One region of the Rhizobium sp. H4 genome, then DNA from elsewhere that is predicted to be linked to it. Evidence: predicted binding sites of a transcription regulator. Region 1 holds the regulator's gene; each other region holds the start of a gene.

Evidence for each region. The regulator HrcA, encoded in region 1, represses chaperone genes, less so after heat shock. The targets are predictions, from matches to a motif close to GTTAGCACTCNCNNNNNGNGAGTGCTAAC.
Region 2: groES (co-chaperone GroES) is a predicted target of HrcA. The motif match lies at 1,384-1,412, and genes of this name have one in related genera.
Region 3: groES (co-chaperone GroES) is a predicted target of HrcA. The motif match lies at 5,943-5,971, and genes of this name have one in related genera.

The regions. Positions count from the first base shown of each region.
Region 1 is NZ_PSOW01000006.1:296,225-303,643, forward strand. It holds gene C4N04_RS12165 (saccharopine dehydrogenase C-terminal domain-containing protein) at 1-244, shown strand, start outside; gene hemW (radical SAM family heme chaperone HemW) at 371-1,573, opposite strand; gene rdgB (RdgB/HAM1 family non-canonical purine NTP pyrophosphatase) at 1,583-2,227, opposite strand; gene C4N04_RS12180 (VOC family protein) at 2,228-2,653, opposite strand; gene rph (ribonuclease PH) at 2,650-3,369, opposite strand; gene hrcA (heat-inducible transcriptional repressor HrcA) at 3,496-4,584, shown strand; gene grpE (nucleotide exchange factor GrpE) at 4,762-5,394, shown strand; gene C4N04_RS12200 (nucleoside hydrolase) at 5,434-6,378, opposite strand; gene C4N04_RS12205 (Hsp20 family protein) at 6,672-7,097, shown strand; gene C4N04_RS12210 (DUF1150 family protein) at 7,145-7,402, shown strand.
Region 2 is NZ_PSOW01000027.1:3,657-11,075, forward strand. It holds gene C4N04_RS29385 (HD domain-containing protein) at 1-174, opposite strand, end outside; gene C4N04_RS29390 (DUF2934 domain-containing protein) at 180-503, opposite strand; gene C4N04_RS29395 (hypothetical protein) at 550-906, opposite strand; gene C4N04_RS29400 (hypothetical protein) at 913-1,203, opposite strand; gene groES (co-chaperone GroES) at 1,553-1,867, shown strand; gene groL (chaperonin GroEL) at 1,916-3,544, shown strand; gene C4N04_RS29415 (hypothetical protein) at 3,602-3,853, shown strand; gene C4N04_RS29420 (FAD-binding and (Fe-S)-binding domain-containing protein) at 4,215-7,283, shown strand; gene C4N04_RS29425 (HPP family protein) at 7,346-7,419, opposite strand, start outside.
Region 3 is NZ_PSOW01000020.1:66,849-74,267, reverse strand. It holds gene C4N04_RS26495 (ATP phosphoribosyltransferase regulatory subunit) at 1-415, shown strand, start outside; gene hisG (ATP phosphoribosyltransferase) at 412-1,107, shown strand; gene C4N04_RS26485 (DoxX family protein) at 1,189-1,602, opposite strand; gene C4N04_RS26480 (glutathione binding-like protein) at 1,806-2,516, shown strand; gene C4N04_RS26475 (hypothetical protein) at 2,743-3,189, opposite strand; gene C4N04_RS31645 (hypothetical protein) at 3,380-3,823, shown strand; gene groL (chaperonin GroEL) at 3,880-5,517, opposite strand; gene groES (co-chaperone GroES) at 5,589-5,885, opposite strand; gene C4N04_RS26460 (TIGR01459 family HAD-type hydrolase) at 6,221-7,069, shown strand; gene C4N04_RS26455 (bifunctional riboflavin kinase/FAD synthetase) at 7,084-7,419, shown strand, end outside.

The sequences.
Region 1 (7,419 bases):
CGTGCGCGCCTATTATCCGATCGAGATTGCCGGCGCGCGCCGCACGGCGATCGCCTGGACGACCTCGGCTTCGGTCGTCGCCGTCATCGAGATGGTCCGCGATGGGCTGTTGCCGGCGACCGGCTTCCTGCACCAGGAGCATATTCCGCTGGAGATGTTCCTGAAGACGCCGACCGGCAGCCTGTTCAAGGCGGGCGCTACTACAGCGCCGCGCGTCTCTTCAGGCGCGCAAAGGACGCTGTAGCACTTTGAATTGCTGCATATTTATCCTTAAATCGATTTCGATTTAAGGAATTATGCAGCGGCCACGGCTGAAAATGATATCGGCGCGGCGGTAAGGTTATCACTGGAAACAATCCGTTGTCCGACATCAGCAGGCGAGGTCGGCGACGACGGAATCGAGGATCAGCATGCCGGCCGGTGTGCAGCGCAGCCGTGAATTGCCGATCCGCTCGATGAATTTATGCTCAAGCAGAAATTCTTCGCGCTTCGGGTCGAGCTCGCGGCCGGAAAGCTGCTGCCAGCGGGCGAGATCGACACCTTCCCGCAGCCGCAGCCCCATCAGCAGCAATTCGTCGGACTGCTCCTCATAACCCAGCCGCTCCTCGTCGAGAATGCCGTGGCCGTCGCGCTCGACCATGTCGAGCCAGGCTTCCGGCTTGCGCTCGGTCGCCGTCGCGATCTTCTCGCGGCCGCGCGTCAGCCGGCCGTGCGCGCCCGGCCCGATGCCGGCATAATCGCCGTAACGCCAGTAGGTCAGATTGTGCCGGCTTTCCGCACCCGACCGGGCGTGGTTGGAGACCTCATAGGCGGGCATGCCCTCGCGCGCGGTGATCTCCTGCGTCGCCTCATAGAGCACGGCCGATTGCTCGCCATCCGGCACGATCAGCTTGCCCGCCTTGTGCAGACCGTAGAAGGGCGTGCCTTCCTCGATGGTCAGCTGATAAAGCGAAAGATGGTCGACCGCGTAGGAGATCGCCTGCCTCAGCTCGCGTTCCCATTCCTCGACCGTCTGGTTCGGCCGGGCATAGATGAGGTCGAAGGACATGCGCGGAAAAATGTCGCGCGCTAGCCGGATCGCCTTCAGCGCGTCGGCGACATCATGCAGCCGGCCGAGGAATTTCAGGTCGCGATCATCAAGCGCCTGCACGCCGAGCGAGACACGATTGACGCCGGCTGCCCGGTAGCCGCGGAAGCGCTCGGCCTCGACGCTTGATGGATTGGCCTCCATGGTGATCTCGATACCGTCAGGCACGTGCCAGTGCCGGGCAATGCCGTCGAGAATGGCGGAAACCGTTTCCGGATGCATCAGCGAGGGCGTGCCGCCGCCGAGGAAGATGCTCGTCACCGTCTTCGGCCCGCTCATCGCCCGCACCGCCGCCGTCTCCTTCAGGAAGGCGGCGGCAAAGCGCTCCTGATCCACCGGCTGGTGGCGCACATGGCTGTTGAAGTCGCAATAGGGACACTTCGCGGCGCAGAAGGGCCAATGGACATAGACGCCGAAGCCGGGCTCGCCGGTATCGGGCAGCAGCGCTGCATCGCGCGGGGAGCTTGGCGTATCGAAATTGTCCACGTGGTGACCTTATGCCTCCAGGCAGGTTTCGACGAAGAGTTTGAAGGCGCGCGCCCGGTGCGACAGCGCCTGCGGCTTGCCGATATTCCAGCCGTGTTTTTCCTCGCCGCTCATCTCACCGAAGGTAACGCCGTAACCCTCCGGCTGGAAGACCGGATCGTAGCCGAAGCCCTGCGTGCCGCGCGGCGGCCAGACGACATTGCCTTCCACTTCGCCGCGGAAGAGTTCGGTATGCCCGTCCGGCCAGGCGAGGCAGAGCACGCTGACAAAACGCGCGGTGCGCTGTTCAGGCGTCGTGGCGCCGGCATCCTGCAGCGCCTTTTCCACCTTCGCCATCGCCATGTCGAAATCGCGCGTGCCGTCGGCTCTTTCCGCCCAATTGGCGGTGTAGACGCCGGGATCGCCGCCGAGCGCGTCGACCACCAGCCCGGAATCGTCCGACAGCGCCGGCATGCCGGCGGCATGGGCGGAGGCGACCGCCTTGATCGTCGCATTTTCCTCGAAGCTGGTGCCGGTTTCGTCGGGCTCGACGAAATTCAGCTCGGCTGCCGATTTTGCGGTGAAGCCGAGCGGCCCGATCAGTTCCTGGATCTCGCGGATCTTGCCGGCATTGTGGCTGGCGACAACGATGGTCTTCGTTTCAAGCTTGCGCATTCAGATATCCTGTTCGATGCCCCAGATTTTCGCCTCCGCGCATTCCAGGCTGTTGCCGGCCGGATCGCGGAAATAGATCGAGCGGCCGCCATTCGGCCAATGCACCTCGGATTCGATCGCCACACCTGCCGCCTTCAGCCGTTCGGCCATCGCATCGATATTGCGGCCGGCGACCCGGAAGCAGGCATGGCCCTCGCCGCTCGTGCCGTGCGGCGGCACCTGCAGCGCATTGGGCGCCGGCGGCTTGACCGTTTCCTCGGGGTTGAAGATCAGCAGCACGCCGGGGCCGCAGCGGAAGAAGACATGCCGGTTGGCCGCACGGGTGATCTTTTCAAGTCCGAGAACGTCTTCGTAGAAGACCTCGGCCGCATCGAGATCCCGCGCATAAAGCGCCGTTTCCAGCATGCCTTCCAGCATGGGGTTCATCCCGCAATCGCTTGTTTCTGCAGGGCGACGAGTTCGCCGATGCCGTTCTTGGCAAGACCCATCAGCGAGGTGAATTCCTCTTCGGTAAACGGCGTGCCTTCGGCCGTGCCCTGGATCTCGACGATGCCGCCGGCGCCGGTCATGACGAAATTGGCATCGGTCTCAGCCGAAGAATCCTCGAGGTAGTCGAGGTCGATCACCGCCTGGCTGGCGAAGACGCCGCAGGAGATGGCGGCGACATGATCCTTCAGGACCCGGTCAACCTTGATCATGTTGCGGCTTTCCATCCACTTCAGGCAATCGTAAAGCGCGATCCAGCCACCGGTGATCGACGCGGTCCGCGTGCCGCCATCGGCCTGGATGACATCGCAATCGAGGGTGATCTGCCGTTCGCCGAGCGCCTGCAGATCAACGACGGCGCGCAGGGACCGGCCGATCAGCCGCTGGATTTCCTGGGTGCGGCCACCCTGCTTGCCGGCGGCCGCCTCGCGCTTCATGCGTTCGCCAGTCGCCCGCGGCAGCATGCCGTATTCGGCCGTCACCCAGCCTTTCCCGGTATTGCGCAGCCACGGCGGCGTCTTTTCCTCGAGGCTTGCGGTACACAGCACATGCGTATCGCCGAACTTCACCAGGCAGGAGCCTTCCGCATGCTTGGAAAAGTTGCGCTCGAACGAGACCTTGCGCATCTGGTCGGTTTTTCTGCCTGAAGGCCGCATTCTTATCTCCTGGAGTTGCTGACCGCTTCTACGATTGGCTGCGCCCATTTGCAAATTCCCTTTTGCCACGGGGCTGAGTTTGACTATATTTTCGGGAAGCATCATCAGTGTGGGTTCGAGAGCTTCATGGGCATCAGGTCGACGTCGGTTTCAGATGCCGTTGCCGTGCTGGACGAGCGCTCCCGGGAAATCTTTCGCCGCATCGTCGAAGGGTATCTGGAAAGCGGTGAACCACTCGGCTCGCGCAATCTATCCCGCCTCCTGCCGATGTCGCTGTCGCCGGCCTCGGTGCGCAACGTCATGAGCGATCTCGAAGAACTCGGCCTGATCTATTCGCCGCATGTCAGCGCCGGCCGGCTGCCGACCCAGATCGGCCTGCGCTTCTTCGTCGATGCCTTCATGCAGATCGGCGATCTCTCCGCCGAGGAGCGGGCAAATATCGACCGTCAGGTGCGGGCCGAAAGTGGCGGCAATCCTGTCGAATCGATGATGAATGAGGCGAGCCGCATGCTGTCGGGCATTTCCCGCGGCGCCGGCCTCGTCATCACCTCGAAAAGCGATCCGGTGCTGAAACATGTCGAGTTCATCCGGCTGGAGCCGACAAAGGCGCTCGCCGTGCTCGTCGGCGATCACGACCAGGTGGAAAACCGCATCATCGAGTTGCCGGCCGGTGTCACCTCCTCGCAGCTGACGGAGGCGGCAAATTTCCTCAATGCACACATGTCCGGCCAGACCCTGCCGGAGCTGCGCAAACAATTGAGCCTGTTAAAGGATGATGTCCGCCACGAGCTCGATGCGCTCTCGCGCGATCTCGTCGAGCGCGGCATCGCCGTCTGGGCCGGCAGCCCGGACGAAGGAAAGCCCGCCCAGCTGATCATTCGCGGCCGCGCCAACCTGCTCGAAGGGCTCGGTGGCGCCGAGGATCTCGACCGGCTGCGCATGCTGTTCGACGATCTCGAAAAGAAGGACAGCCTGATCGAGATCCTCAATCTGGCCGAAAGCGGCTCGGGCGTGCGCATCTTCATCGGCTCGGAAAACAAGCTCTTCTCGCTGTCGGGCTCATCGCTGATCGTCGCCCCTTATCGTGACGATGACGATCGGATCGTCGGCGCTGTCGGCGTCATCGGCCCAACGCGGCTCAATTATTCCCGCATCGTGCCGATGGTGGATTACACCGCCCAGCTCGTCTCCCGCCTTTCGCGCAATCCGCTTTGACGCGCTTTAGCTCTTTGTTTTGATCCATGTCGTTATCCCGGAACCGCTGCACACTTCCGGGCGACATGCATTAGCGCGCAAGTCCGCGGAATTTTCGCTTCTTTGTCACGCAGACTTGATTTTTTTCGGTCAAACCTCGATATCGGGCGCATCTGAAGACACCAACCGGAGACCGTCATGATCGATGAAACGACGAAAAACGGACCTGACGCAACTGCGGCCGATTCCGCAGCCGACGCTGCCGCCTACGTCGAGAACGATACCGTGCAGGAAGAGACCGCCCAGCCAGACCCGCTTGAGCTTCTGAAAGCCGAAAACAGCGAGCTGCGCGACCGCTACCTGCGCCTTGCCGCCGAGATGGACAATCTGCGCCGCCGCACGGAGCGCGAGGTCAAGGACGCCAAGTCCTATTCGGTCGCCGGTTTTGCCCGCGACATGCTCGCCGTCTCCGATAATCTGCGCCGGGCGCTGGATGCCATCTCTCCGGAGGCCAAGGCCACGGCCGATGCCGGCCTGACCACGCTGATCGAGGGTGTGGAGATGACCGAGCGTGCCATGCTGTCGGCGCTCGAGCGCCATGGTGTGCGCAAACTCGAGCCGGTCGGCCAGAAGTTCGATCCGAATTTCCATCAGGCGATGTTCGAGGTGCCGAACCCGGAGGTGCCGAACAACACGGTCGTCCAGGTCGTGCAGGCAGGCTTCACCATCGGCGAGCGCGTGCTGCGCCCGGCCATGGTCGGTGTCGCCAAGGGCGGGCCGAAGCCGGCCGAAGCCGAAACCAACTCCGTCTTCGACGAGAAGGACGCCTGACATCGCTTCCTTCTCTTTTGTTGGAGAAGGAAGACAAAATCAGATGCGGGCGAAGCGTTCGATCAGCAGATCGAAGAAGCCGTCCGCATCGACATGGCGCATCACCTTCGCATTGCGCTTGCGCTCCGTCACATGCCACCAGTCGACCACGGTCATGCCGACGGTAAGCTCGGACTGCACCTCGATTTCGACATTGCAGTCCCGGCCCTGGAAAAGCTCCGGCTTCAGGAGGTAGGCGATAACCGTGGGGTCGTGCAGCGGCCCGCCGTCGGAGCCGTATTTCTCGATATCGAAGCGCTCGAAGAATTCCAGCATCTCGACCATCGCCTTTGCCGGCGCCGTGCCGATCTCGGCCATGCGCTTCACCCGGTCCTTGCGGGTCAGCAACTGGTGCGTCACGTCAAGCGGCATCATGACGATCGAAATACCGGAGCGGAAGACGATGTCGGCGGCTTCCGGATCGACATAGATGTTGAACTCGGCCGCGGGCGTGATGTTGCCGCCCTCGAAGAAGCCGCCGCCCATCATCACCAATTCGCGAATGCGCGGGATGATATCGGGTGCCTTCTGAAAGGCCATGCCGATATTGGTGAGCGGCCCGAGCGTGCAGAGCGTCACGGTTCCTTCCGGCTCGCGGCGCAGCGTCTCGATGATGAAGTCGACGGAATGGGCCGGCTGCAGCGCCATCGTCGGCTCGGCGAGCTCGGGACCGTCGAGGCCGGTCTTGCCGTGCACGTGCTCCGCCGTCACCAGCTTGCGGGCGATCGGCTTATCGGCACCGGCGAAAACCTTCGTCTCCGGCCGGCCGCAGAGCTCGCAGACGATGCGCGCATTGCGGCTGGTGAGGGTTAGCGGCACATTGCCGGCGACGGTGGTGATCCCCAGCACCTCCAGCTCGTCGGGGCTGCCGAAGGCCAGCATGATGGCGGCCGCGTCGTCCTGGCCGGGATCCGTGTCGATGATGATTTTTCTTGCGCTTGCCATGCGATCGTCCCGTCCTTGCCATGCCCGTTGCTGCGGCATGCACCACTTCTTCATTTCCCGTCACAAATCAGCACATGTCGCCACGGGAATGTTTTGATGCGAGGCGATAGCCGCTTTGTCAAGCAAGGAGACCGGTGCCGGCCATCTTAGGCTTGAGACGAGTTAAATTCGGGAGGCGTCGCCGATGGACCGCCTGTGCCTTGCAGCGCCGGGGTCCTGTCCCCATATTAGCGGCATCCGGATGCTGCGCTTGAGGTCCGGGATGGTCGCTTGCATCAAGGACTTGAAAAGAGATGAGCCGCATTACCCCTTTCGCCAGCCCGCTGCTTCTGGGCTTCGATGCCATGGAAAAGACGCTGGAGCGCATTTCCAAGGCGAGCGACGGATATCCGCCCTACAATATTGAACGCATCGCCGCTGACAGCGGCGCGCCGGAACGTCTGCGCATCACCCTTGCGGTTGCCGGCTTCAGCGAGGAGGAACTCGACGTTTCTACCGAAGAGAACCAGCTTGTCATCCGCGGCCGCCAGGTGGAACATGGCGAGCGGGACTTTCTCTATCGCGGCATCGCCGCCCGCCAGTTCCAGCGCACCTTCGTTCTTGCCGACGGCATGCAGGTGCTCGGCGCCGGCCTGAAGAACGGCCTGCTCTCCGTCGATCTAATTCGGCCGGAACCCGCGCGCATGGTCAAGAAAATTAACATTTCGGTTTCACAGTAGCACAACGGTTTGTCGAACCGTTGGTCCCTTCTTCCGGAGGAACAGGAATGTTGATGAAAGAAGCCACGTCTCACTTGACCAAATCCGAGCTTGCCCACATCGGCAACGGCGAGGTCGCCTATATCAGAAAAATGCGCACCGAAGAGGTCGCCAAGTGTTTCCCCGAGGCGCCGGATATCGATCCGAACGTCGATCTCTGGGCGCTCTTCGGTGCCGACGGCACGCCGATCCTGTTGACAGACAACCGCTCCAGCACCTTCTTCAAGGCTGCCGAGGACGAACTGAAGACGGTCAGCCTGCACTGACCGTCAGATAGCGCCTA
Region 2 (7,419 bases), on a different contig from region 1:
CCAGCCGCTGCCTTTTTCTGCAACGTCGTGAAGGTAGGCGACGGTTCGCGCCTCGTCGCCCGACACGAGAAGCGCAACCCGCTGACAGTGCTCGAAAAAGGGCCGGCCGGTTTTATCCGTCTGGCCATCATGCGCGTCCATAGCGACTTGCATGGCGTGGTCGAGATGCTGCATGACGATTACGGTCCTTCGGTCTCTCTGATCTTTTCTCGGGAAGGTTTCTCCCCCGTGGTTATTTCGATATCCGCCGTCTCCCCGGCATCTTGACCAGACCCGAGGCTTGGCCGGTCGAGATCGCCGCTTTCCCCGGCGCCTTGAAGCAGCGCCGCGTCGTCCCTGTCGTCTTGATCGAGCAGGTCCTGCAGCGTCGCATCCTCGTCCTCACCAGCCAACTCGTCGCAGGCTTGCATCCAATGACGCAGGTCCGCCCCTTCAGGGCGGCCTTCGGCCTCCCAGATTTCGTAGGCCCGCCGGCGTATCTGTTCGTGTTTGTCTGTGGCCATGATCTTCTCCAGTTCCGACCTGACCTCGCGGTTGGTTCGCCGTGTCTTAAGGCGTGTTGATGGTGGGAAGAAAATCCTCCACCTGCTTGCGCTCATTCTTTGAAAGCGTCTCCACCCGCTCCTGCCAGAAGCGTTCAGCCGCCGGCGGATCCTCCTCCCATTGACGAACAGTGGTGATGTTGTCGTCGATCTTGGACCGGCGGCGCCCCCCGAGGCTCAGATACTCTCTCGCGAGTTTCAGGCTCGGAGTTTCAGCGCCGCTGTCTCGATCCAACGTCGAATCCGCATTGCGCCGGGCTGCGTCCGACGCTCTTTGACGATCGGTTTCGGCTCGCTCAGTGTCGAAGGAACGCGCGTCGTCGGTTCCGCTTTCAGGTGGCGTGCTGGTTTTAGGAGTCGTCATGGGCAATCAGTGAACGGCCATGCTTACCATGCGATAAGGGTGCATAGCCTCGAACTGCGAGATCATCGCCGTCGCCTCGAGCAATACGCGCTCGGCATTCTCGGGATCGTCCCGGGCGAGTTCGTCGGCGTTGACGCGGATCGCTTCGGCCATGTTGTTCGACAGTACAGCAAAGTGCATATTGCCCTCGACGAGGGCCTCGCGCGCCGTATCCTCCAGCGTACGAGCGATATCGACGAAGATTTCCTCGCGTTCCTCGATACTGAGGTCTTTGATAATATTGGTCTTCTCTTCCATGTCACTCACTCCTAAAGACGTGGGACGGTGATCGAGCTCATCGAGCCTCGATCGCCTGAGAGCTAGGAACGCCGAAATCCGGATTCAAGCCGGAACAGTTTTGAACTCGTCTTATCAGACGAGGGGACGACCATCGTCATTAGCCCGAACGCAGGAGCCGGCCTTCGGTTCCCCGGCGCCATTAGCAGTCACCTGCAGAGAGTGCTAATTTTTCTGCGTCGCCCCTTGAAATCGAAAAACCATCGAACCAGATCAATCGCGCAAGGCGCGCGACCTTGCACCCGTCCGGACTGGTCATCAGGTCCGGTCTGGCGAACAACGTCATCATTGTTTGTCGATGGAGGAAGACATGTCGTTCCGACCGCTTCATGACCGCATTCTCGTCCGCCGCGTCGATTCCGAGGAAAAGACCAAGGGCGGTATCATCATTCCCGACACCGCCAAGGAAAAGCCGCAGGAAGGCGAGGTCATCGCCGTCGGCCCCGGCGCGCGCGATGATGCTGGCCAGGTCCAGCCGCTCGACGTCAAGGTCGGCGACCGCATCCTGTTCGGCAAGTGGTCCGGCACCGAGATCAAGATCAATGGCGAAGACCTGCTGATCATGAAGGAGAGCGACGTGATGGGTATCATCGAAGCCCAGAGCGAAGGAAAGCAGGCCGCCTGAGACCCTCAGGACGTGGTCAATGCTAGCTGCCTATGAAGGAGTGAGGACATGGCTGCTAAAGAAGTCAAATTCAACGTCGAAGCCCGTGAGAAGCTGCTGCGCGGCGTCGACATCCTGGCCAACGCCGTGAAGGTAACGCTTGGCCCGAAGGGCCGCAACGTCGTGATCGACAAATCCTTCGGCGCGCCGCGCATCACCAAGGACGGCGTTTCCGTCGCCAAGGAAATCGAACTTGAAGACAAGTTCGAAAACATGGGCGCTCAGATGGTCCGCGAAGTGGCTTCGAAGACCAGCGACATCGCCGGCGACGGTACCACGACTGCGACCGTTCTCGCCCAGGCGATCGTCAAGGAGGGCGCCAAGGCCGTTACCTCAGGCATGAACCCGATGGACCTGAAGCGCGGCATCGATCTCGCCGTCACCGCTATCGTCGCGGAACTGAAGGCCAACGCCCGTAGTATCTCCAACAATTCCGAAATTGCCCAGGTCGGCACTATTTCAGCCAACGGTGATTCCGAGATCGGCCGCTTCCTGGCGGAGGCGATGGAAAAGGTCGGCAATGACGGCGTCATCACGGTTGAAGAAGCCAAGACCGCCGAAACCGAACTCGAAGTCGTCGAAGGCATGCAGTTCGACCGCGGCTATCTCAGCCCCTATTTCGTCACCAATGCCGACAAGATGCGGGTCGAGTTCGAGGATCCCTATATCCTGATCCACGAGAAGAAACTGTCGAACCTGCAGTCGATGCTCCCGATCCTCGAAGCCGTCGTCCAGTCCGGCAAGCCGCTTCTCATCATCGCCGAAGACGTGGAAGGCGAAGCGCTTGCAACGCTCGTCGTCAACAAGCTCCGCGGCGGCCTGAAGATCGCTGCCGTCAAGGCCCCTGGCTTCGGCGACCGCCGCAAGGCGATGCTCGAAGACATCGCCGTGCTCACTGCCGGCACTGTCATCTCCGAAGACCTCGGCATCAAGCTCGAATCGGTCACGCTCGACATGCTCGGCCGCGCCAAGAAAGTGTCGGTCGAGAAGGAGAACACCACGATCGTCGACGGTTCGGGCGCCAAGTCCGACATCGAAGGCCGGATTGCCCAGATCAAGGCGCAGATCGAAGAGACCACCTCTGACTACGACCGCGAGAAGCTGCAGGAACGTCTTGCCAAGCTCGCCGGCGGCGTTGCCGTCATCCGCGTCGGCGGCTCGACGGAGGTCGAAGTGAAGGAAAAGAAGGACCGCGTCGACGATGCACTTCACGCAACCCGCGCGGCGGTCGAGGAAGGCATCCTGCCGGGCGGCGGCGTGGCGCTGCTGCGCACCGTCAAGGCGCTTGAAAAAGTCCAGACCGCCAATGCCGACCAGCGCGTCGGCGTCGAGATCGTTCGCCGCGCACTCGAGGCGCCGGCTCGCCAGATCGCCGAGAACGCCGGTGCGGAGGGCTCGGTGGTCGTCGGCAAGCTGCGCGAGAAAAGCGAGTTCTCCTATGGCTGGAACGCGCAGACGGACGAATATGGCGACCTTTATGCGCAGGGCGTCATCGATCCGGCCAAGGTCGTTCGCACCGCCCTTCAGGACGCGGCCTCCATCGCTGGTCTTCTCGTGACGACGGAAGCCATGGTCGCCGAGAAGCCGAAGAAGGATGCCGCTCCGCCATTGCCCCCCGGTGCCGGCATGGATTTCTGACAGATGACAGATAGGCCCGCACGCTCTGCCGGGCGGGCCTTTTTCGAGGGAATGAAAATGGTTCAAACGATCCTAAACCGATCGCAGGTGCCGCTGGACTCCCGCGATCTGGCAACCTGCCAGCAAGTCTTCGACAAGCTCCGCACCGACTACGGGGTGGCAAGGGACAGCGACGAAGCCGAACGAATGGCGAGCATCATCATCGAGCTCTACCGGCAGGGCGTACGCGACCCCAACCACCTGCAATCGATGGTCGAGGCGGCCCGCGGGCTCTTCGAAACGCGCCAGGAGGCGCCGGCTGCGGGGTGACCCCATAGAGCAAGACGCTTAGGTCATTTATATCGGCCGCCGCTGACGAGAGCTTCCTCGGGTGCGGCGGCCATAGCGTTCCTTAGCCTCAGCACAAACCATTCGGCGCGCTCGACAAGCGCGATCCGGGCATCGTCTTGTCGGTGATTCAAGAGCTCACGGTCTTCAATCCAACGTCATCGCCGATCATTTCGCTCCGATCCTTTGAAGCTTCACTCATGATCGGGCATCGCCATCACAGCGACGCCTGCCCATCAGACGCGGGATCGAGATTTCCTCGGATAGCCTTTCGGAAAATCGATTCCGATTTAAGAGCCGATGCGCTAGTGACAAGGCTCGAGTGCATTCTGAAGGTTTCGAAATGATTCCACGCCTCCAATCGAGGGATTCCATCCCTCTTCCAGCCGCGGGGTTTTTCCAGCGGCTCGTCGAGGCGGGGTTCGACGGCGATATCGAGACCGGTGCGGCGAGCGGAACCGTATTTTCAACCGACAATTCCATCTACCAAGTCGCTCCGGGCGGCATTCTTTTTCCGAGGAGCGTCGAAGACCTGCAGGTCGTGGCGACCGTGCTGTCGGGACCGGCCTTCCAGGAGATCAGCATCGCGCCGCGCGGCGGCGGCACCGGCACAAACGGTCAATCCCTGACATCCGGCGTCGTGGTGGACTGTTCGCGCCATATGAAATCCATTCTCGATATCGATCCCGTCCGAAGGATCGCGCGTGTCCAGGCGGGCGTCGTCAAGGATGAGCTGAACCGAGCCCTGAAGCCCTACGGCCTGTTCTTCGCGCCCGAACTTTCCACCTCCAACCGCGCCACCATCGGCGGCATGATCTCCACCGATGCCTGCGGCCAGGGTTCATGCCTCTACGGCAAGACCAGCAACCACGTCCTCGGATTGCGTATCGTCCTGATGGACGGGTCCGATTTTTGGTCGCGCCCGATCGACGCAGAGGCGTACGCGAGGGTTGCCGCGCGCGAGGACCGCGTCGGCAATATCCACAGGACGGTCGAACGGATCGCGCGGGAGAAGCACGAGCGGATCGCCGAGATCTTTCCGAAGCTTAACCGCTACATGACCGGCTACGACCTCGCCCATATCAGGCGTGACGACGGACGCTTCGACCTCAATGCCGTTCTTAGCGGCTCGGAGGGAACGCTGGCGATGATCGCCGAAGCAGAACTCAACCTTCTGCCGATCCCCGCCCATGCAGCGCTGATCAACATCCGCTACGGCGATTTCAACACCGCCCTGGAGGACGCGCGCAATCTCGTGGCGCTGAAGGTCGCCTCGGTGGAAACGGTCGACGAGAAAGTGCTCGGCCTCGCGAAAGGCGATATCGTCTGGACCGGCATTGCCCGCGTCTTTCCCGACGATCCGAGCATTGCGACCAATGGCATCAACATCGCCGAAGTGCTGGCCGATAATGAAGACGAACTCGAGCGCAAGCTTGCGGAGGTGACCGCCGCGCTCGACACGGGCGCGAATGCCCGCCATGCTGGTTATACGATCGCCCGGGGCCATGCCGATGTCGAGGCGATCTGGTCGATGCGCAAGCGCGCGGTGGGCCTGCTCGGTAATGTGGAAGGGCCGGTCAGGCCGGTTGCTTTCGTCGAGGATACGGCGGTGCCGCCGGAGAATTTGGCGGCCTATATTCGCGAGTTCCGCGCGCTTCTCGATGGCGCCGGTCTCTCCTACGGCATGTTCGGCCATGTCGATGCCGGCGTCCTGCACGTGCGGCCGGCACTGGACCTCACCCGCACTGATCACGTCCGGCTGGTTCGAGAGGTCAGCGACGCCGTCGTGGCGCTGACCCGCAAATATGGCGGAGTGCTCTGGGGCGAACATGGCAAGGGCGTGCGTTCGGAATATGTGCCGGAGTTTTTCGGCGATCTTTATCCCAGCCTGCAGGAAATCAAGAGGGCTTTCGATCCTGAAAATCGGCTCAATCCCGGCAAGATCGCAACCCCTTCCACGGGAGCGCTGACGAAGATCGACGAAGTCCCGCTGCGGGGAGATACCGACCGCATCATCGGCAACGAGATCCGCTCCGCCTTCGACAACGCCGCCTATTGCAACGGCAACGGCGCCTGTTTCGATTTCGACGAGACGAGCCCGATGTGCCCCTCCTACAAGGCGACGCGCGACCGGCGCTTTTCGCCCAAAGGCCGTGCCGCCCTAATGCGGGAATGGCTAAGGCTGCTTGCCGAGAAGGGCATCGATGCCCGCCAGGAGGCGATGCGCCTGCGGCGGAGCATTCCGCTCGCCAGCCTGGCGCGGCGCGCCTTCAATTCGCTGAACCCGGCAAATCGGGACGACTTTTCCCACGAGGTGCGCGCGGCGATGGACACGTGTCTGGCCTGCAAGGCCTGCGCGGGGCAGTGTCCGGTGAAGGTCAGCGTGCCAGCCTTCCGCTCGAAATTCCTGGAACTCTATTATGGACGCTATCTGCGTCCGCTGAAGGACCCGCTGGTCGCCGCGATCGAAACCACCCTGCCGTTCGTCCGGCGCATTCGGCCTGCCTATAACCTGGTCGTGGGCACGCGCGCCGGCAGAACGATGATGCGTGTCGCCGGACTAACCTCCCTGCCGCATCTGCCGCGAATCTCGCTCGCCAGGGAAGCCGCCCGCCTCGGCGTACCGCTTGCGACGCCCCATTCGATCGAAGTCCTGTCGCCGCAGGAGAGGCAGCGGACCGTGGTTTTCGTCGCCGACACCTTTACAGCCTATTTCGATCCCGATGTCGCCCTCGCGGCCATCGGGCTCGCCCGCAAAATGGGACTGACGCCGCTTCTTGCGGCGTCCCACGTCAATGGCAAAGCCCTGCATGTTCATGGCTATCTCGGACGCTTCGAGGCTGCGGCCAAGCGGACAGCGCGCTACCTCCAGCGACTGGATGAAACGGGCGTGGCGCTCGTCGGACTCGATCCGTCCATGACGCTCGCCTTCCGCAGCGAATACAAGGGATTGCTGAAGGCGACGGTGCTGCTCCCACAGGAATGGCTCGCCGCCAACCTCGACCGGCTGACCGCTTCGCCTTCTGCCATCAAGGGCAGTAGCTTCCGATTGATGGCCCATTGCACCGAACGCACCAATGCGCCGGCCTCCGTCGCACAATGGCAAAAAGTGTTCGACAGCCTCGGCGTCGATCTTCAGGCGGCGCAAACCGGTTGCTGCGGCATGGCCGGCACCTTCGGACACGAGGCCCGCAACCGGCCGATCGCGGAGCGCCTTTATGCGCTGAGCTGGAAGCCGGAGCTCGACGCGGCTGGCGACTCCGATATCCTCATGGCGACAGGATATTCATGCCGCTCCCAGGTGAAGGAAATCGACGGCAGGCGGATGCCGCATCCGCTCGAAGTCATCGCCGGGATAGTGTCGGAAAAGGCCGAAATCCCACAGTCACACACGACAGCTCCACGGGGCTGACGACGAAGGCATGTCGCCTGTGAAGCAAAGACCGGCCGGCGATAGCCGAGCCGCTTCGTGACTCACGCCACGGCCGCGATCGCGGTGCTATCGTTCGGCAGCAGCCGCGCCACGGCGCTCAGCAGATCGGTCTGCG
Region 3 (7,419 bases), on a different contig from region 1:
GGAAAAGCTTATCCTGTCCGAAACGCGTCTCGACGATGCGGCCTTCCATGTGCTGGAAGAGTTCCTGTCGCTGCAGGTGCCGCTCGTCAATGCGTCGGCGGCGCTGGCCGGTTTTGCCGATGCCGCCGGCTTGAAGCTCGGCAATGCGCTCTCCCGTTTCAATGGTCGCGTCGGCGCCCTTGGCGATGCCGGCGTCGATCTGTCCTGCCTCGACTATCGCGCCGCCTTCGGACGGCCGCTCGATTATTACACCGGTCTCGTCTTCGAGGTGACGGTTGAAGGTTCGAGCGCGGTTCTGGCCGGCGGCGGCCGCTTCGATAAGCTCCTGACCTTCCTCGGCGCGACGGACCGCATTCCGGCCGTCGGCTTCTCCTTCTGGCTCGACCGCATCGAAACCGAAAGGGCAGCCGCATGACCATCACCATCGCGCTTCCCTCCAAGGGCCGGATGAAGGACGATGCCTCGGCGATCTTCGAGCGGGCCGGCATGACGATTACGGCTGTCGGCAACGACCGCTCCTATCGCGGCCGTGTCGAAGGCTGGGACGATGTCGAAGTGGCCTTCCTTTCGGCCTCCGAAATCTCCCGCGAACTCGGCAACGGCACCGTCGATTTCGGTGTCACCGGCGAGGATCTGATGCGGGAGGGTTTTGCCGAGATCGACAAGCGCGTCGAATTCTGCGCCCGCCTCGGCTTCGGTCACGCCGATGTCGTCGTTGCGGTGCCGGAGATCTGGCTGGATGTCGAGACCATGGCCGATCTCGGCGATGTCGCGGCCGATTTCCGCGCCCGCCATGGCCGGCGCCTGGCGATTGCCACTAAATACTGGCGGCTGACCCAGCAGTTCTTCTCGAGCCAGCACGGCATCCAGCTTTACCGCATCGTCGAAAGCCTCGGCGCCACCGAAGGTGCGCCTGCCTCCGGCTCGGCCGATATCATCGTCGATATCACCTCCACCGGCTCGACGCTGCGCGCCAACCACCTGAAGGTGCTCCAGGACGGCGTCATACTGCATTCGCAGGCCTGCCTGGTGCGCGCCCGCAAGGATAGCCATGCAGATGACCCGGTCGTGCAGGCGATCGTCGACGCGGTGCGCGCCGCGCTCTGATCTCCGCCGTCAATGCATAAGAGAACCCGCCGTCAATTCAATGACGGCGGGTTTTGCATGCTTGGGAGGATATTCGTTCTATCAGGCAGCCGCATAGGCGCCGCGGCGGGCGTCAATCGAATAGTCACCGGCACCGACGGTGGCGAGCAATATATACGCGCCGGCAAGCGTGATGTTCTTCATGACCATGATCTGGTTGAGAATATTCACGAGTTCCGCGCCACTTGCGTAGGGCAGATGGAAGGCAACGGCCGTGAAGACACAGAAGCCCGCGAGCAGCCAACCGGCAATCCGGACCTGGAAGCCTGTGAGAACCGCAAGGCCGGCGAGCAGTTCGAAAAGGCCTGCGGCATAAGCCAACAGGGATGCTGCCGGCAGGCCGGCACCGGCGATCATGCCAGCAGTACCGGCAGGATCGCTTAGCTTCATGAAGCCGGAAAGGACGAACATGAAAGACAGGAGAATGCGGGCAATCAGGATAAAGGCGTTCGACATGGATGTTGCTCCGTTGAATGGCTCTGGAGATATTGGTGCCCCCCGGGCACGCTGTGGATCTCTGATATCCCTATCTCGCCTATTTCCTTCGTTATGCAAAGATAGACGGAAGGGGACACTTCGTTCAATAATATGAAACGACGCCTCGCTTGCTTTTCCAGCGCCTCGTCTCCTATGGTCGGCGCCGAACCCTGGAGACTCCGATGGCAGATCTTTCCGCATTTCCGATCACGAGGCGATGGCCGGCGAAAAATCCCGACATCATCCAGCTCTATTCGCTGCAGACGCCGAACGGCGTGAAAGTGTCCGTCGCCCTCGAAGAGCTCGGTCTCGCCTATGAGCCGCATTATGTTTCCTTCGACGCCAACGAACAGAAGTCACCGGAATTCGAATCTCTCAATCCGAACGGCCGCATTCCGGCGATCATCGATCCGAAGGGGCCTGAGGGCAAACCGATCGGCCTTTTCGAATCCGGCGCCATCCTGCTCTATCTCGCGGAAAAGACCGGCAAGCTCATTCCTGAGGATGCCGCCGGCCGCTACGAATGCATTCAGTGGGTGTTTTTCCAGATGGCCGGCATCGGCCCGATGTTCGGTCAGTTCGGCCATTTCTACAAATCCGCCGCCGATAAGGTCGCCAACAATTCCTATCCGGTGGAGCGCTATCGCGATGAATCCAAACGGCTGCTCGGCGTGCTCGAAGGCCGGTTGAAGGGCCGTCAGTGGATCATGGACGATCAGTATACGATCGCCGATATCACCACCTTCACCTGGGTCCGCGGCGCCGACATCTTCTATGGCGGCCGCGAGGTCCTCGACTATGCGAGTTTCCCCGCCGTTTCGGATTGGCTGGAACGCTGCATCGCCCGTCCGGCCAGTGCCCGGGGCCTCAATGTTCCGGTCAAGCCGGAGTAGCGGTCCCGGAAAGCGCAAAGGCCGCTCTCGGGAGCGGCCTCAACTATATGACAACCCAAGGCTTTCCCCCTCCAACGTCATCCTCGGCTTTGTACCGAGGATCTGCTGCCCTATCGACCCGAGGCAGATACTCGGGACAAGCCCGAGCATGACGAAAGGGGAGTTGGCCGGCTTTTTCAGCAGTCTGACCGCTTTCAGCGGAGACCGAAATTTCGCCCGCCCGCCTCTATTGCCGGTTGGTAATCTGCCTTGCGCCTTCGAGCTTGAAACGCGGAAAGACGAAGACGCCGGCCAGGCTGCCGCTGTATTTCTCCTCGAGCCCGTTTGACTCGCCCATGCAGAATAGCGGCTGGCGCAAGCCGTTCGGCATGATGATCGTCGTCGAAAAGCAGAAGGAGGAGCAGTGTGTTGCCGCCTGTTCGAACAGTTCCAGCACGTGACTGCGATCTCCGGAATCGTAGCATCGTATCAGGTTCAGCAATCCGCATTCCTCAGCGGAGAGGCAATGCAGCATGGCGCTCCACTTGCCGAGATGAAGCACGCCGCTCGACAGATCGCAGGTCCAGCTTTCGGAAACAGAAAACTGCGCCAGCATCTCGTGCTGTTGATTGTTGTCGTTCATCGAGCCAGGCAGCAACGGTACGGCTGCATTGGCTTTGGCAATCTTGAACACGGGCGTTCCCTCGTTCGCATGCGGCTCCTCCGCCGCACGCTCGGCAAACACTGAGACAGGCTCATGCAGCAGCGGGCATAATGCCCGCGCCCATACCGGCGATCATTGCCGCGGCCATCCGGACCTCCGAACCGGAGCCCTTCGAACCGACTGTTGTGGCATCGCCGTCCGCGCTCGTCTGACAGCGAAAATGATCGCCGGGCGCACTTCAATTGCAGCGCGGATTTATAGGAGCTTTTGCACAAACGGCAACGGCTTTTTAAGGGGTGTTCGGATCGAGATCCTGTCGGCCTATAGGCACTTTTGGACAGAACAGAGCCCAAATTTCAGCGCTTTTCCCACGTTTCACCCCACTTGGCGGGAGATATATCGCCGTAAGGCGGCGACCGCGCGCATCTTGCGTGGAGAGAAAAACAAGCAGCGGCGCAAGCCTCGGGAAAGCTTGGCCGTCCGGCAAATGCGCTGCACGACACAAAATAGCGCGCAACGGATCGAATCGCTCGAAGGAAGTTCGTGGCAAAAGAAAAAGGGCGACCCGAGGGCCGCCCTTCCTGTTCCGGATGCCGGAATGAGTGCAGGCTTTCGCCTATCACATCATGTCCATACCGCCAGTTCAGCGCGCTCGATGCGCTGAACCATCTTAGATGATGGGCGGATTCATGGACGATGCTGTGAAAGGCCGTTGGCCTATCACATCATGTCCATACCGCCCATGCCGCCCATGCCGCCCGGCATAGCCGGAGCGTCCTTCTTCGGCAGCTCGGCGATCATGGCTTCGGTAGTGATCAGCAGCGATGCAACGGAAGCGGCATCCTGCAGGGCGGTGCGAACGACCTTGACCGGGTCGATGATGCCCATGCCGATCATGTCGCCATATTCGCCGGTCTGGGCGTTGTAACCCCAGTTGTCCTGATCCTTGTCGAGGATCTTGCCGACAACGATCGAGGCTTCGTCGCCTGCGTTCTCAGCGATCTGGCGGGCCGGAGCCTGCAGCGCGCGGCGAACGATGTTGACGCCGGCTTCCTGGTCGTCGTTGATGCCCTTGGAGGTGATCTTGACGGAGGAGCGCAGCAGGGCAACGCCGCCGCCCGGTACGATGCCTTCCTGAACGGCAGCGCGCGTCGCGTTGAGGGCGTCGTCGATGCGGTCCTTCTTTTCCTTGACTTCGACTTCGGTCGAACCGCCGACGCGGATGACGGCAACGCCGCCGGCGAGCTTGGCAAGGCGTTCCTGCAGCTTCTCGCGATCGTAGTCGGAGGTGGTCTCTTCGATCTGCGCCTTGATCTGGGCAACACGGCCTTCGATGTCGGACTTGGCACCCGAACCATCGACGATCGTGGTGTTTTCCTTGGAGATCGAAACCTTCTTGGCGCGGCCGAGCATGTCGAGCGTGACGGATTCGAGCTTGATGCCGAGATCTTCGGAGATGACAGTGCCGCCCGTCAGGATGGCGATGTCTTCGAGCATGGCCTTGCGGCGGTCGCCGAAGCCAGGGGCCTTGACGGCAGCGATCTTCAGGCCGCCGCGCAGCTTGTTGACGACGAGCGTTGCAAGGGCTTCGCCTTCGACATCTTCAGCAATGATGAGGAGCGGCTTGCCGGTCTGGACGACGGCTTCGAGAACCGGGAGCATCGACTGCAGGTTCGAGAGCTTCTTCTCGTGGAGGAGAATGAAGACGTCTTCGAGGTCGGCAACCATCTTTTCCGGGTTGGTGACGAAGTAGGGGCTGAGGTAGCCGCGGTCGAACTGCATGCCTTCGACGACTTCGAGTTCGGTTTCGGCGGTCTTGGCTTCTTCAACCGTGATGACGCCTTCGTTGCCGACCTTCTGCATGGCTTCGGCAATGTCGAGGCCAACCTGGCGCTCGCCGTTTGCCGAGATCGTGCCGACCTGGGCGACTTCTTCCGACGTGTTGATCTTCTTGGCCTTGGCCTGGAGATCCTTGACGACTTCGGCGACGGCGAGATCGATGCCGCGCTTCAGGTCCATCGGGTTCATGCCGGCGGCAACGGCCTTGGCGCCTTCGCGAACGATCGCCTGGGCAAGAACGGTTGCAGTCGTGGTGCCGTCGCCGGCGATGTCGTTGGTCTTCGAAGCAACTTCGCGGACCATCTGGGCGCCCATGTTTTCGAACTTGTCTTCGAGTTCGATTTCCTTGGCGACGGAAACGCCGTCCTTGGTGATGCGCGGCGCGCCGAAGGACTTGTCGATGATGACGTTACGACCCTTCGGGCCGAGCGTGACCTTGACTGCATCGGCGAGAATGTCGACGCCGCGCAGCATCTTTTCGCGCGCGGTGCGGCCAAACTTGATTTCTTTAGCTGCCATGTTTGTGACTCCTGAATTCGATTTGTTCGGGCAAAAGCCCGTCAGTCATTTCGGGAAAGCGGATCGGCCAATCAGCCGATGATGCCCATGATGTCGGCTTCCTTCATGATCAGAAGGTCTTCGCCGTTGATCTTGACTTCGGTGCCGGACCACTTGCCGAACAGCACGCGGTCGCCAGCCTTGACGTCGAGTGCGACGACCTTGCCGGACTCGTCACGAGCGCCGGAACCGACGGCGACGATTTCGCCTTCCTGCGGCTTTTCCTTGGCGGTGTCAGGAATGATGATCCCGCCCTTGGTCTTCTCTTCGGACTCGACGCGACGAACGACGACGCGGTCGTGAAGCGGACGGAAATTGGTGCTTGCCATTGTCTAATCCCTCGATCGAATGACATTCGCGGGCCGGAGTGGCCCACATGGATAGGTGTTAGCACTCCCTTGCGGTGAGTGCTAGCGACGTGCATTTAGGGATGGCTCCGAAAGGAGTCAATGATAGCAATCACGAATTTTTGTGCCGGAATTGTGAAGAGGCCGGAGAAATGCCGGAGATTTCGGCCGAACTCTCTGTCGCGGCCGAGCCTTGCCGATCACGCGCCGGATTGTCGCGACTGAGCTTTGTGGTGGCTGATGGCGAAGAAAATGCCTTGCCATCGTCCTGCGCCTTTGCAATGTCACCGGTGACTGCAGCAACTCGGGATATTGGAATGGCCAAGCGGATAGAAACCTTCTCTGAGATCACGGATCGCTATGATGTGGTGCTCTGTGATGTCTGGGGCGTCGTTCACAACGGCGTCGATCCGTTCCCCAAGGCTGCCGCGGCCCTTCAGGCCGCCCGCGAGAGAGGCCTCGCCGTCGTCCTCATCACCAATTCGCCGCGCCTTTCCTGGCAGGTCGTCGAGCAGTTGCTTCATATCGGCGTGCCTGACATCGCCTTCGACAGGATCGTCACCTCGGGCGACGTCACGCGCGGGCTGATTTCCGAGGGACCGAAGACGGTCTTTCTGCTCGGCCCCGAGCGTGACAAAGCGCTTCTCGAAGGCATCGGCGTCGAGCGGGTGCCGGCAGGCGAAGCGCGATCGCTCGTCTGCACCGGCTTTTTCGACGATGAGACCGAGAAGCCGGAAGATTACACCGACATGCTTCTGGATTTTCAGGCGCGCGAAGTGCCGATGATCTGCGCCAATCCCGACCTCGTCGTCGAGCGCGGCCACCGCATCATTCCCTGCGCCGGCGCCATGGCCGCCTATTACGAGCAGCTCGGCGGCAAAACCCGCATCGCCGGTAAGCCGCACCGGCCGATCTACGAGGCGACGCTGGCCGCTGCCCGCGAACTTCGCGGCGATGTCCCCACTGAGCGCGTGCTGGCGATCGGCGACGGCATGCCGACCGATGTCCGCGGCGCCTTGAATTTTGGCCTCGACCTTCTCTACATCAGCGGCGGGATCCACGCCAAGGAATACACCTTGAACGGCGAAACCGACGAGGCAATCCTCAACGCCTACCTCGAACGGGAAAACGCCGCGCCGAAGTGGTGGATGCCGCGCCTTGCATGAAGAGAAGCCAGCCGATGACCGTCTTCCACCGCAATGAAACCCGCGATCCCTTGCCCGCCCATCTCAAGGGCGGGGTGATCGCCATCGGCAATTTCGACGGTGTGCATCGCGGTCATCAGTCGGTGCTGAACCGCGCGCTTGAGATCGCCAGGGCGCGCGGCGTCCCCGCTCTAGTGCTGACCTTCGAGCCGCATCCGCGCACCGTCTTCCGGCCGCAGACGCCGGTGTTCCGCCTCACACCCGCGCCGCTCAAGGCCCGCATCCTGGAAACGCTGGGGTTCAACGCCGTCATCGAATATCCCTTCGACTACGAATTCTCGCAGCGCTCGGCCGATGATTTCATCCATTCG